One region of the Kocuria oxytropis genome, then DNA from elsewhere that is predicted to be linked to it. Evidence: riboswitches for the same ligand, from Rfam matches in the RefSeq annotation. Region 1 holds a riboswitch; each other region holds the start of a gene.
The links. Region 1 has a riboswitch for cyclic di-AMP ahead of QYM41_RS15370 (C40 family peptidase). Riboswitches for the same ligand answer to the same signal wherever they lie in the genome.

Region 1 (3,153 bases):
CGGCCGGGCGGGTGCTGGTGGTGGACGACGAAAAGCCCCTGGCGCAGATGGTCGCCACCGCCCACACCGGGCCCGGCGCGGTGGAGGCCGCCCGCAGCCGGAGCGTTGATGTGGTGGTGCTGGATCTGGGGTTGCCCGGGCTGGACGGGATCGAGGTGTGCCGCAGGATCGGGGGGTCTCCCAGTGCTACGTGCTGATGCTCACCGCCCGCGGGGACGAAGACGACTAACTGGCCGGCCTGACCGCCGGGGCTGATGACTACATCACCAAGCCCTTCAGCGTGGGCGAGCTCGTCGCGAGAGTGGCCGCGGTGCTGCGCCGGTCCCGAACCACCGTGACTACCGTGGAGCCGGCCCGAGTGTTCGGGGACCAGACCGTCGATCTCACGGCCCACGAGGCGCGGGTGGATGGGGAGCCGGTCTCGAGCATCGAGGTCACATGAGTCACGATCTGGCGCCTTCATCGAGGTCCCGGCCCCCAGCACCAGCCACAGACCCGGAATGGTTTAAAGATTCCGTGAAGAAAAGGGCCTTTTCCCGGCCGGGCCATGTTCGGATATGAAGATTTCATGAAGGAAATAGCTCATTCCCCTCAGGAAATGCTGGGTACTTTTGTGCAGAAATCCGATAAAAACCTTGTGGAACGCTGGACTTCGCCCGGGGGCCCGCCCCTCCCCGGACAGGACGCAGGCCGGTAGGGCCATGAGTGCAGAGGGGCTGCGGATCCCAGCCCCCAGCGCGCTCATCGGCGCGATGCCGCAGGTCAGGGCCTCCCCCGGCGGTCCCGATGAGTGGTGGCACCGGGAGGAAAGACAACTGGTGGCGCCACCACGCCGGAACGAATGTGCCCCCGGGTGTCGTGGACGACCCGCGGTTCGCCGACGACCGCGCGGAGTCGCTGCAAGCCTTTTCCCGGCACCACAAGGAATGTGACCTTTTCGTTATCCAGGCGCTAGTGTCCTCTGCGTGCCGTTGGCTGATCTCATCGGCTTCCCCGGGTGCTTCGCCGAATTCTGCCGGCAGCCGGGGTCCCCATCACAGAAATGACTTGGCAGAAGCGGGGGAACCATACCCGGTCCGCACCCGGACCTTGGGGTGAAGCCGCCGGAGCTGCAGGCTCAGCGGCCGGGTGCCTCCCACCCGAACCCGACAGCTCACCTCGTAGGCAAAAGGAGGACCCTCATTCATGGCTTTCTTCACGCGTAGCTCTGCCCGCCACCGCGCCCAGACCCCCTCGCACCTGGTGCGCACCACGACCCTGGCCGCCGCTGTCGGCGCGGCGGTGATCGGCTCCGTCGCCCCGGCTCAGGCCTATGCCGAAGCCCCCGCCACGACCGACACCGCATACTCGGCCCCCGCGACCTCCCCGACACCGGCCGCTTCCCAGTCCCCCGTCACCGTGCAGACGGCGAGCCAGCCGGACGCTCCGGCCGCTGGGCAGGCCACCTCGAGTCTCTCCCCCCAGTCCTCGGACATTTCCGAGATCTCCGCTGCGGCCGGCGGCATTGTCGGCACCGCGATGCAGGGTGTCGGCACCGGCTACGTCTGGGGCGGCACGGACTTCGGCGCCTGGGACTGCTCCGGGTTCACCCAGTGGGTCTACGCCCAGCAGGGCATCGACATCCCCCGCACCAGCCAGCAGCAGTGGGCGGCCGGCACCCCGACCACCGACCCGCAGCCCGGCGACCTCGTGGTCCAGAACGGCGGGGCCCACATCGGGATCTACCTCGGTGGCGGCAAGATGATCTCCGCGCTGAACCCCACCCAGGGCACCTTCGTGCACAGCGTGAATGCCATGCCGACGGTCGGCTACGTCACTTTCCGTTGAGCCAACACGCCGCCCGCCACGAATGCCACGCGTGGCGGGCGGCGTGTGTGCCCCCCATCTGACCAGCATCCGGGACCGGCCGGCCAGAACCGGAGATGCCTGCACCCGGCCAACGCCGGGGAACACCCCGATTTGGCCGCCTGACGGACCCGCTCTTGAAAGTTCAGTGAAGATCTACCGCCCAGCCCTCCCAACCCGGAGAAGCCAGCTGCGGCGGGGCTACCGTCAATGGATCGGCCCGCCTCGACCCGAGGCTGAGCAGAGCAAACACCACAATGTGCAGGCCCAGCACGGGCTGCTGCGAAAGAGAGTTTCTTCATGACGTCGACGATCAAGCACCTGGCCGCCGGGACGGCCCTGGCGCTGGCCCTCAGCGGTGCCGGAGCGACCGCGGCGGTCGCGTCCCCGACGCACCAGCCCGCCTCCGCCTCCGCGCAGACGGGCGCTGAGCGGCACATGAACCATGACCGCCACTTCGCCGTGATGATGGTCCCCCACCACCAGGGTGCCACCGACATGGCCGAGCTGGCCCTGCAGAAGTCCGAGCGCCCCGAGATCCGTGACCTGGCGGAGAAGATCATCGAGGCCCAGACCGAGGAGATCCAGCAGCTGGAAGCAGCGGCCCAGCGGCTGGCCGCCGGGAACACCCCGGGGCACCACCACCACGGCCACGGGCACCACCACGGACACGGCCACGGCCACCATGGCGGCCATGGTCAGAGCATGAATGCCGACATGCAGGGCGCCATGATGGGCGAGATGGACGGCATGGACGGCATGGACGGCATGAGCCTGGAGGAGCTGGCGAAACTGTCCGGGGACGAGTTCGACCAGGCTTTCCTCGAACAAATGATCGCCCACCACCAGATGGCTCTCGACATGGCCGAGATGGAGCTGCAGATGGGCACCGACCCCGAGCTGCGAGCCATGGCGGAGAAGATGATCGAGGACCAGCAGGTGGAGATCGAGCTCATGCAGGGCTGGTTGGAGGAGTGGTTCGCGGCCTGATCCAGGACCACGAGCTGAACCCCCACCGGCTGGAACGGGCCGCCACCGGGACGTCATGATCCCCGTCGACCCGTTCCAGCCGGTCCAGTGCGGTGATCCCCGACCCGGCACCCGATGGGCGCGCGCCCTTCGCACAGTCAGCGGCACCCCAAACGGTCACCGACCAACCGTAGGTTCGCCAGCGCCGCGTCCTCTTGCCTCAGGACACGGACCCCCTCGCCTGGGGTCCTGCTCCGCCAGCGCGCGCACCGTCACCGAGATGGCCAAGATGGCCGAGATGGCCGAGACCGCTGGAGCCCCCTCGCACGGTGGTGGTGG
Region 2 (3,153 bases), on a different contig from region 1:
TACATCCGCGAGCGCATCGACGAGATCGTCGAGGACCCGCAGGTCGCGGAGCTGCTCAAGCCCTACGACCACCCCGTGGGCACCAAGCGGATCTGCGTGGACACCGACTACTACACGACGTTCAACCGGGAGAACGTCTCCCTGGTCGACGTCCGGTCCGCGCCGATCACCCGGCTGACCGAGCGGGGGCTGGCCACCACGGAGCAGGAGTACGAAGTCGACGCGATCGTCTTCGCCACCGGTTTCGACGCCATGACCGGGGCCCTGAGCCGGATCGACATCCGGGGCACCGAGGGGCTCGCCCTGGCCGAGAAGTGGGCCGCCGGCCCGCGGACCTACCTCGGGCTGGCCACCGCCGGGTTCCCGAACCTGTTCCTGGTCACCGGCCCCGGCAGCCCGTCGGTGCTCAGCAACATGGTGACCTCGATCGAGCAGCACGTCGACTGGATCACCGACCACATCCGCTACCTCGAGGACCAGGGCCTCACCCGCTCCGAGGCCTCCCCCGAGGCGGAGGACGCGTGGGTGCAGCACGTCAACGACGCCGCGGACATGACCCTGTTCCCGCAGGCGAACTCCTGGTACCTGGGTGCCAACGTGCCCGGCAAGCCGCGGGTGTTCATGCCCTACGTGGGCGGGGTCGGCGCCTACCGCGCCAAGTGCGACGAGGTCGCCTCCCGGCAGTACGAGGGCTTCAGCGTCGCCTGACCGGTTGAACAGCCGAACGGAGGGCTCCGGTGCCGCGGCACCGGAGCCCTCCGCATGCCGGCAGGCCGGGGCTCCGGGGCGCATCCCCTCCTCGGCAGCCTGGTGCTCGGAGGACGCCAGGAGAGCGAGATCGACGCGCCGGAAACGCATTTCTTTCTTTTTGCGAATTCCTGACAGGACAACGGAGATCGCCGGAGGAGGTTGTTTTCCCGACCCAGGAGGAAGGGGCCGATCCCGTCGGCGATCTAATGTTCTGTGGACCTTTCCCGGCAAACAGTCACACCCTGCCACGGGTGCCGCCACCCGGCACTAGACCCCGGACAGGGGCATGCTTGCCCATCGGCATGACTCGGGCAGAGCCCCAGGTCAAGCCCACTTTCGTCTCGAGCTGAGCCTCCCGGGGGATTCCCTTGGGCACGCCTCATCGGACCACGGCGTCCGGGCGCGGAGGTGCAATGCCAGATCAGCACCAAAGCCGAGACGCGCCCGTGATCTAAACGTGACTTTCCCGTTATTTTTCGGTTAGTGTTCTCTCCGTGCTCATCGCATTAACGATCGGCATCTCCGTGCACATCGCCGAATTCTGCCGGTGCCCGGGGCCCCCAGACACATCGCTCGGCAGAAGCGGGGGAACCAGAAACGGTCCCTCCCCCGGGACCTAGGGGTTAAGTCGTCGGGGCCCCCACCCTGACGACCGGGTGTCTCCCACCCGCATCCAACAGCTCACCTCGCAGGCAAGAGGGAGGACATCACTCATGCCCGTTTTCCAGTCCCGCACGCCCCGCCATCGCGCCCAGAGCCCGTTCCGCCTCGGGCGCACCGCCATCCTGGCGGTCGCCGGCGGCGCCTTGGCGCTCAGCAGCGTGGCCCCGGCCCAGGCCGCCCCCGTCGCAGCCCCCCAGCAGGTCCTCAGCACCCAGTCCCAGGCCGGCAAGGCCGCAACCATCGCCGCCGCGGCGCGGAACCAGCTCGGCGTGCGGCAGGACTGCACCGCCCTGGTCACCAAGGCCCTGCGCGCGGCCGGGGTCAAGCACCACGGGTGGCCGGACTCCTACCTGAAGCTCGGCACGCGGGTCTCCGCCGCGCAGGCCCGGCCCGGCGACCTGGTCTACTACGCCAACGGCGGCATGGGCTTCGCCCACATCGCCGTGTACATCGGCGGCGGCAAGGCCGTCCACGGCGGCTGGAACGGCAACCAGACGGTCATCCAGACCGTCAACGTCGGCTCCGGCCCCGTCTACCTCCGCGTGCACTGACACTCCACGCCTGATGCGGGTGTGCGGTTCCCGTCCCGACGGGAGCCGCACACCCGCATCCCATGCGGCCGGCCTCTGAGCGCGAAGAACCTAGCGGCGATGTCCACGGTGGAAATCCATCGGGGAACCACTCTTCCCAGGCTGATATATGAGTCGTATGCTCGGTGCGGGTCCGCCAGCGGATCAATCACCAACTCGACGAGGAGTGGAACAGCATGCGGGAACTCGCACACCGGCTCGACCGGCTGGGCACCGAAACCGCCTTCAGCGTCGCCCAGGCCGCCGCCGCCTGGAAGGCGAAGGGGAACCGCGTGTACCCCTTCCACCTCGGCGACATCAACATCCCGACGGCCCCGCACATCGTCGAGGCGATGGACCGGGCCATCGCCGACGGCTACACCGGCTACGGCCCCGGCCCCGGCATCCCGCAGCTGCGCGAGGCCCTCGCCGAGGACATCGGCTCGCGTCGTGGCATCGACCTCAGCCCCGAGAACATCGTGGTGATGACGGGCGGCAAGCCCGTCATCACCAAGTTCCTGCAGGCGGTCATGAACCCGGGCGAGGAGGTGCTCTACCCGAACCCCGGCTTCCCGATCTACGAGTCGCAGATCGAGTACCTCGGGGGCACGGCCGTGTCGTACCGCTACCTGCCCACGGAGGACGGCTTCGCGATCGACCTCGACCAGGTGCGTGCCTCGATCACCCCGAACACGGTCGCCATCATCTACAACGACCTGCAGAACCCCATCTCGGCCGAGTCGACGGCGGCCGAGCGCGAGGCCGTCGCGCAGCTCGCCCAGGAGCACGATCTCTGGGTGCTCTCCGACGAGGCCTACTTCGAGACCCGCTACGAGGGGGTCTCGAGCTCGATCGCCTCGCTGCCCGGCATGGCCGAGCGCACCGTCATCCTCTACACGTTCAGCAAGAAGTTCGCCATGACCGGCTCGCGCCTCGGCTGCGCCGTCGCGCCGCGTGAGATCGCCACGGTGCTCAGCACCCTCAACACCAACGACGAGTCCTGCACCACGCACTACGTGCAGTGGGCCGGCATCGAAGCGCTCCGCGGCACCCAGGAACCCGTGCAGCAGATGCTCGACGTCCTGCGCGAGCGCCGGGACGCCGCCTGCGAGCTCGTGAACGCCACCCCCGGCATGCACGTGGCCGTGCCGCAGTCGACGTTCTACCTGTT
Region 3 (3,153 bases), on a different contig from region 1:
CCCCCAGGTGCGTTTGTCCGTGGCCGGTTTCAGCGCCAGGGTCGCGGCGGTGAGGGCGATGAGCAGCCCGGCCGAGTCGGTGAACATGTGCCCGGCATCGGCCAGCAGCGCCAGGCTGCCCGAGACCACCGCACCGATGATCTCGGCGACCATAATCGTGGCGGTGATGGCGAACACCACTGCCAGTTTCCCCCTCCGCCCGGCGCCGGCGTGGGAATGATCGTGCTCGCCGCTCATACCGGAATCTCCTGGGTGGTGGCGTCATCGGCGAGGGCCTCGGCGGCGCACTCGGGTGTCCCGCACCGGCACACCGGTTCGACGGTGAGGATAGTGCCCAGCAGGTCCTCCAACGCGTGGGCCAGCTTGGGGTCCGAGAGTTCATAGCGCACGTTGCGCCCCACCGGCACGCCCACGACCAACCCGCAGTCGCGCAGACAGGCCAGGTGGTTGGACAGGATCTGCCGGCTCACCCCGATCCGGGCCGCCAGTTCCGAGGGCACCGCTGGGCCCTGCTGCAGCTGCAGCAGCACCGCGGCCCGGGTGGGATCGGCCAGTGCTTTGCCGAAACGGGACATCACCGCGACCGGGGACAAGATCCTCATCCAATAACCGTACAGCAGAATCTGTATCAAAGGAGATGAGGGGCTTCCCTTGATGATCGGGCAATGTCCAGCTCGTATTCATACGGTGAGGGCGGACGGGGGTGCCGTCCGCCACTGCGGCATCCCCGTCCCCCGAGCCATCGCTGCACCCTAAGGGCTCTCGCTCCAATGCCGAGGCGGAGCAGGATAAGCACTGCCCGCGTCCAGCGGAAGACAGGGCAAGGCCATGAGCACTCTCCGATCCTCTCCGCAGGACTGCTCCCCGTGTGCCGATTCGCTGGCGTGTGCACATCGACAGGATCGTGGCAATCGTTCGAGTCTGCGGCTACAGCTGCGGAGTGCACCCATGCGGTCCATCCGAGTGCACCCATGCGGTCCATCGACGATGATCCTGGCGGGGCACTCCGCACCTGACGGATGAGCCCACCGGCCGGCCTTCACCACATCGGCGAGACTCACCGGTAGGTGTAGTACCCGTCGACGGGCATGGCGTTGACGGAGTGGACGAAGGTGCCCTGGGTCGGGTTCAGCGCCGAGACCATCTTGCCGCCACCGATGTAGATGCCGATGTGGTTGCCGCCGTTCTGGGACACCAGGTCACCAGGCTGCGGGTTGGACGTCGGGGTGGCGGCGGCGATCTGCTGGAAGCTGGTGCGGGGGATGTCGATGCCGTTCTGGGCGTAGACCCAGCCGGTGAATCCGGAGCAGTCCCAGGCCCCGAAGGAGGTCCCGCCCCAGACGTAGCCGGTGCCCACGCCCTGCATGGCCGTGCCCACGATGCCGCCGGCGGCCGGGGCGATCTCGGTGATGGCGGTGGACTGCGGGCTCACGCTCGAGGTGGCGGCGCTCTGCTGCGGGGCCGGGGTCGGAGCGGCGGGCTGCGCGGCGACCGGGGCCGGGGTGGTGTAGGAGGCCAGGTTGGCCGTCGCCGATGCCGGAGCCGCATAGGAGGACCCGGAGGCGGCGGGGATCTCGGCGTAGGCCTGGGCCGGAGCGATGGAGCCCACCAGTGCGGCGCCGGCGGCGGCGACGACGGTGGTGGTACGCACGGCGCGCGAGGAGGTCTGGGCGCGGTGACGGGCAGTGTGCTGCTTGAAAAGCGACATGGGTGGATTCCTCCCTTTGCCTACGAGGTGAGCTGTCGGATGCGGGTGGGAGACACCCGGTCGCAGAACGCACGCGCTCTGAGACTTAACCCCAAGGCCCCGGTACACCGGGACCGGTAATGGTTCCCCCGCTTCTGCCAAGCGATTTCTCTTCAGGAACCCCGGGCACCGGCAGAACTCGGCGATGTGCCACGAGGGCGCCGACAGGATCAGTGGTCGGCACGCACTGAAGAGTACAAGGAGATTACGAAACAATCACAATCCGATTCGGGAATGTATAGAGATCGTAAAGAAGTGGTCAAGGCTTGATGAAGACCTGAATTGTTGTCGGCTTTTTCCTGTTAATTTCCCGAGAAAGGCGGGGCGCTCTGCGCTTTGAGTGAGGTGGCTTGTTGGTGCGTGGGCGCTGCGCGGGGAGTCGTCGCCCACACAGCGGTGGGGACAGGAGCCACTTCAAAAGGCGCGGCGGGTGGATCGAGAGCGAAGCCCGCGGCCATCCTGGGATATTTCGCGCTGCATCAAGCCCCGGAAATTTGGGCTCTGTCCATGCTCGCACTGACTGGCGGAACGTTAGCCAGCGTTGTGGTCGAGGAGATGCCCGACCAAGCCCACGAAGGCGACACCAGCGTGCCGGGACCGATCCTGCTCACCGGCGGAGTTGCGCTGTTCGCCGCGATCTCCGTCTACCTCGGTTCCTGAGAAGCCGTGCGCCCCGGCGTCCTCGTCTCGGGGCGCCGACGCGTGCCGACCGTGCTCAGTGGGCGCAGTTGGGACCGCATCCACCGCAGTGTGCACCGTCCTCGGCGGTGAGGACCGCAACGGGAGTGCAGCAGGCGTCTCCGCGCCAGGCCTCCAGCCCCTCCTTGACCGCCACGGCGGCGATCACCAGCGCAGCCAGCGGGTCGGCCCAGGACCAGCCCAGGGTGCTGTTGAGCACCAGGCCTACCAGCAGCACGGCGGAGAGGTAGGTGCACAGCAGGGTCTGCTTGGAATCGGCCACCGCAGAAGCGGAGCCCAGTTCCCGGCCGGTGCGGCGTTCGAACCAGGACAGGAACGGCATGATGAGCAGGCTCACCGCGGCCAGTCCGATGCCGACCGGGGAGTGTTCCGGCTCGGCGGCCCCGAGCAGGGCGCGGATCGCATCGACGGTGACGAAGGCGGCCAGGCCGAAGAAGGAGAACGCGATCACCCGCATCGCCACCTTTTCCCGTTGGTGCGGGTCCGGGGCGGCGAACTGCCACGCCACCGCCGCCGCGGAGAGGACCTCCACGATCGAGTCCAGGCCGAAGCCGATCAGCGCCGAGGAGGAGGCGATGGTGCCGGCGGTCAGGGCGATGACCGCCTCGAGCACGTTGTAGGTGATGGTGCCGGCCACGATCCAGCGCACCCTGCGGTGCAGCACCGCCCGGCGTGCATCGGTGATGGGCTTGGGGTCCAGGGTCAGG
Region 4 (3,153 bases), on a different contig from region 1:
ACCGGTGGCCTGGGCGAACTTCGCCCCGAACTCCCCGAACACCAGGTGCTGGGCCTTCCGCTCGACGAGCCCGAAGGCGGCGGCGTCCCAGAAGGCCGTGGCCCCGCCCAGCCCCAGCAGCACCTCGTGGCCCTCGGGCAGGCCGAGGAACCGGGCGAGTCCCTCGCGCACCGAGGCCACCAGTTCCTGGACCGGCGCCTGGCGGTGCGAGGTGCCGAGCAGCGCGGACCCGGCCCGGGCGACGGCCTCGACCTGGGCCGGGCGGATCTTCGAGGGGCCGGCGCCGAACCGGCCGTCGAGGGGCAGCAGGTGCTGGGGGATGGTGACGTGTGCGGGCAACGGGCGCTCCCTGGGCAATGGTGGGCGGCGGGTGACGGGCGTCGGCGGGCGCGGCCGCCGGAGGGCGCTCGCGCTGGTCGCGCCCGCCGCCCATTCTGCCCCACGGGCGGCGGCGGGCGCGGCGGCCGGCTCCCTCCGCCGCCGGTGCGGGCCGCCCACTAAGCTCGTGCGGGAAGACCGGACCGGGCGGGATCCCCGGGGCCGGACGGCCGGACGAAGGATGACTGAGGCATGAGCGACCTGATCGACACCACGGAGATGTACCTGCGGACCGTGCTCGAGCTCGAGGAGGAGGGGATCACCCCGATGCGGGCCCGCATCGTGGAGCGTCTGGACCACTCGGGGCCCACGGTCTCGCAGACGGTGTCCAGGATGGAGCGGGACGGGCTGCTGACCATGGGCCCGGACCGGTCGCTGCTGCTCACCGAGGCGGGGCGGGAGCGGGCCGTGCAGGTCATGCGCAAGCACCGGCTGGCGGAGCGGCTGCTGGCGGACGTCATCGGCCTGGACCTGGCCCAGGTCCACGACGAGGCCTGCCGCTGGGAGCACGTCATGAGCGAGCAGGTCGAGCGGCGGCTCGTGGACCTGCTCCACAGTCCCCGTCACTCGCCGTACGGCACCCCGATCCCGGGTCTGGCCGCCCTGGGGGTCGAGGAGAGCCCCGCCGCGGCGCACCCCTCCCTGCTCGACGCCGCCCGCCGGCTGCCGGAGGAGGCCCACACCGTGGCCCTGCTGCCGGAGGTGGTCCAGGCGGACGCCGACCTGCTGGGCGTGCTGAGCGACGTGGGCGTGCTGACGGGCGCGGAGGTCAGGGCCCGGGTGGACGGTGAGCGCGTGCGCGTCGAGGTGCCGGCCACGGGCCGGTCCGCCGAGATCGACCTGCGCACCGCCGCGGCCATCCGCGTCCTCGCTCGCTGACCTGTCGCCGGAGGCCGCCGAGGGCACTCCGGGGGCGCTCCGGAGGGCACCCTCGAGGGGTCTCCGGCATGTCCGGGCGAGGGGGCGGACCGCAGTGTGGGGACGTTCACAAGCGACTTTCGGCCAGTCCGGCCCGGCGGGCCCGTCCGGGGCGCCGCACCCCCGGTGACGTGCGGATTCTCGGTCCTCCGAGGTGCGCTCCACAGAACGTCACGGATGGGAACTCATATCCGAGAAGAGATCAAAAGGGCATGATTCGGAGGCTGACCGTGTCCCGACCGTGATCGGCCGTGATCAAAACGTGACACTTCCGTAATCAATCATGTACTGTTCAACGCGTGCTGATCACTGGTCGGATCGGCGCCCACGGAGCACATCGCCGAATTCTGCCGGTGCCCCGTGGCCTCTTCACAGAAACTGCTTGGCAGAAGCGGGGGAACCACTTTCGGTCCCGGTGATCCGGGTCCTTGGGGTTAAGTCGTCAGAGCGCGTGCGCTCTGCGGCCGGGTGTCTCCCACCCGAATCCGACAGCTCACCTCGTAGGCAAAGGGAGGAACTCACCCATGTCGCTTTTCCAGCAGAACACTGCCCGCCACCGTGCCGAGAGCACCTCGCACGTCGTGCGCAACACCACCATCGCCGCCGCCGCCGGCGCCGCGATGATCGGCTCCATCGCTCCGGCGCAGGCCTACGCCCAGGCTCCCGTCGAGTCCGGTGCGGCCTACTCGGCCCCGGCCTCCGCCTCGCTGGCCGGTTACACCTCGTACACCTACCAGGCCCCGGTCGCCGCGCAGCCCGCCTACGAGGCCCCGGCCTACCAGGCCCCGGCCCCCGCCCCGGCTCCGCAGGCCGCCTCCACCGCGAGCGTGACCCCGCAGTCCACCGCCACCACCGCGATCGCCCCGGCGGCCGGCGGCATCGTGGGCACCGCGATGTCCGCCCAGGGTGCGGGCTACGTCTACGGCGGCACCGCCTACGGCGCCTGGGACTGCTCCGGCTTCACCCAGTGGGTGTTCGCGCAGAACGGCATCGACCTGCCCCGCACCACCTGGTCCCAGTTCGCCGCGGGCACCCCCACGGCCAACCCGCAGCCCGGTGACCTCGTCTCCCAGAACGGCGGCGCGCACGTCGGCATCTACATCGGCGCCGGCAAGATGATCTCCGCCCTCAACCCCACCCAGGGCACCCAGGTGCACTCCGTCAACGCCATGCAGCTGGACGGCTACTACACCTTCTGATCCGGCCCGCCGCCCGCGGGGACAACCCGCGGGCGGCGCCCGATCCTTTTCTCCCCCCCCCCACGGAGTTCCGCTCTCCCGGTTCTCCGTGCTCCCTGCTGTCCGACCGGACGGCCCCCTCCTCCGCTCGCCCGGCCGTCGTTCCCGATCCCGGAACACGGTCCTGCCGGACACCGGATCACCCCGAGCACCGCCCGGGGTGATCCGCGCTGTCTCCGCGTCCCTCCGGCAGACCGCCCCGGCCCCGCCAGAAAGCCGCCTGAACTCCTCATGACTCGTGACCTGTCCTCCCCGAACGGCATCGCCTCCCTCCTGAGCGGCAAGGCCCGCACGGTCGCCGCCGTCGCCGCGTTCTCCGGCCTCGCCGTCGCCACCACCGTCTCCGTGCAGGCCGCTCCGTCCCAGGACGCCTCCGCCGACGCCCCGCTGTCGGCCGTCGCGGCCGCCACCCCCACCGCGGCGCCCACCGTGTCTCTCGAGCCCGTCGCCCACGTGACGAAGGCCGAGAAGCCCGCGGAGAAGAAGACCGAGAAGAAGGCGGAGAAGAAGACCGAGAAGAAGGCGGAGCGGACGGTCGAGACCCCGGTCGTCGCGGCCGTGGCCGCCCCGGCCCCGAAGCCCGTGGCCGCCCCCGCCCCGGCCCCGGTGGTCGAGGCGC

Region 2: another riboswitch for cyclic di-AMP. It lies ahead of QYM41_RS13365 (NlpC/P60 family protein); the one in region 1 lies ahead of QYM41_RS15370 (C40 family peptidase).
Region 3: another riboswitch for cyclic di-AMP. It lies ahead of QYM41_RS15785 (C40 family peptidase); the one in region 1 lies ahead of QYM41_RS15370 (C40 family peptidase).
Region 4: another riboswitch for cyclic di-AMP. It lies ahead of QYM41_RS04255 (C40 family peptidase); the one in region 1 lies ahead of QYM41_RS15370 (C40 family peptidase).

The regions. Positions count from the first base shown of each region.
Region 1 is NZ_JAVFXA010000018.1:39,706-42,858, forward strand. It holds partial or broken gene QYM41_RS15365 (response regulator transcription factor) at 1-322, shown strand, start outside; cyclic di-AMP (ydaO/yuaA leader) riboswitch at 1,011-1,179, shown strand; gene QYM41_RS15370 (C40 family peptidase) at 1,186-1,827, shown strand; gene QYM41_RS15375 (DUF305 domain-containing protein) at 2,146-2,835, shown strand.
Region 2 is NZ_JAVFXA010000013.1:8,938-12,090, forward strand. It holds gene QYM41_RS13360 (flavin-containing monooxygenase) at 1-708, shown strand, start outside; cyclic di-AMP (ydaO/yuaA leader) riboswitch at 1,273-1,458, shown strand; gene QYM41_RS13365 (NlpC/P60 family protein) at 1,464-1,964, shown strand; gene QYM41_RS13370 (pyridoxal phosphate-dependent aminotransferase) at 2,180-3,153, shown strand, end outside.
Region 3 is NZ_JAVFXA010000020.1:18,796-21,948, forward strand. It holds gene QYM41_RS15775 (cation diffusion facilitator family transporter) at 1-237, opposite strand, end outside; gene QYM41_RS15780 (ArsR/SmtB family transcription factor) at 234-602, opposite strand; gene QYM41_RS15785 (C40 family peptidase) at 1,058-1,708, opposite strand; cyclic di-AMP (ydaO/yuaA leader) riboswitch at 1,714-1,867, opposite strand; gene QYM41_RS15790 (hypothetical protein) at 2,255-2,407, shown strand; gene QYM41_RS15795 (cation efflux transmembrane domain-containing protein) at 2,463-3,153, opposite strand, start outside.
Region 4 is NZ_JAVFXA010000003.1:57,976-61,128, forward strand. It holds gene serC (phosphoserine transaminase) at 1-339, opposite strand, end outside; gene QYM41_RS04250 (metal-dependent transcriptional regulator) at 571-1,257, shown strand; cyclic di-AMP (ydaO/yuaA leader) riboswitch at 1,666-1,815, shown strand; gene QYM41_RS04255 (C40 family peptidase) at 1,821-2,495, shown strand; gene QYM41_RS04260 (C40 family peptidase) at 2,766-3,153, shown strand, end outside.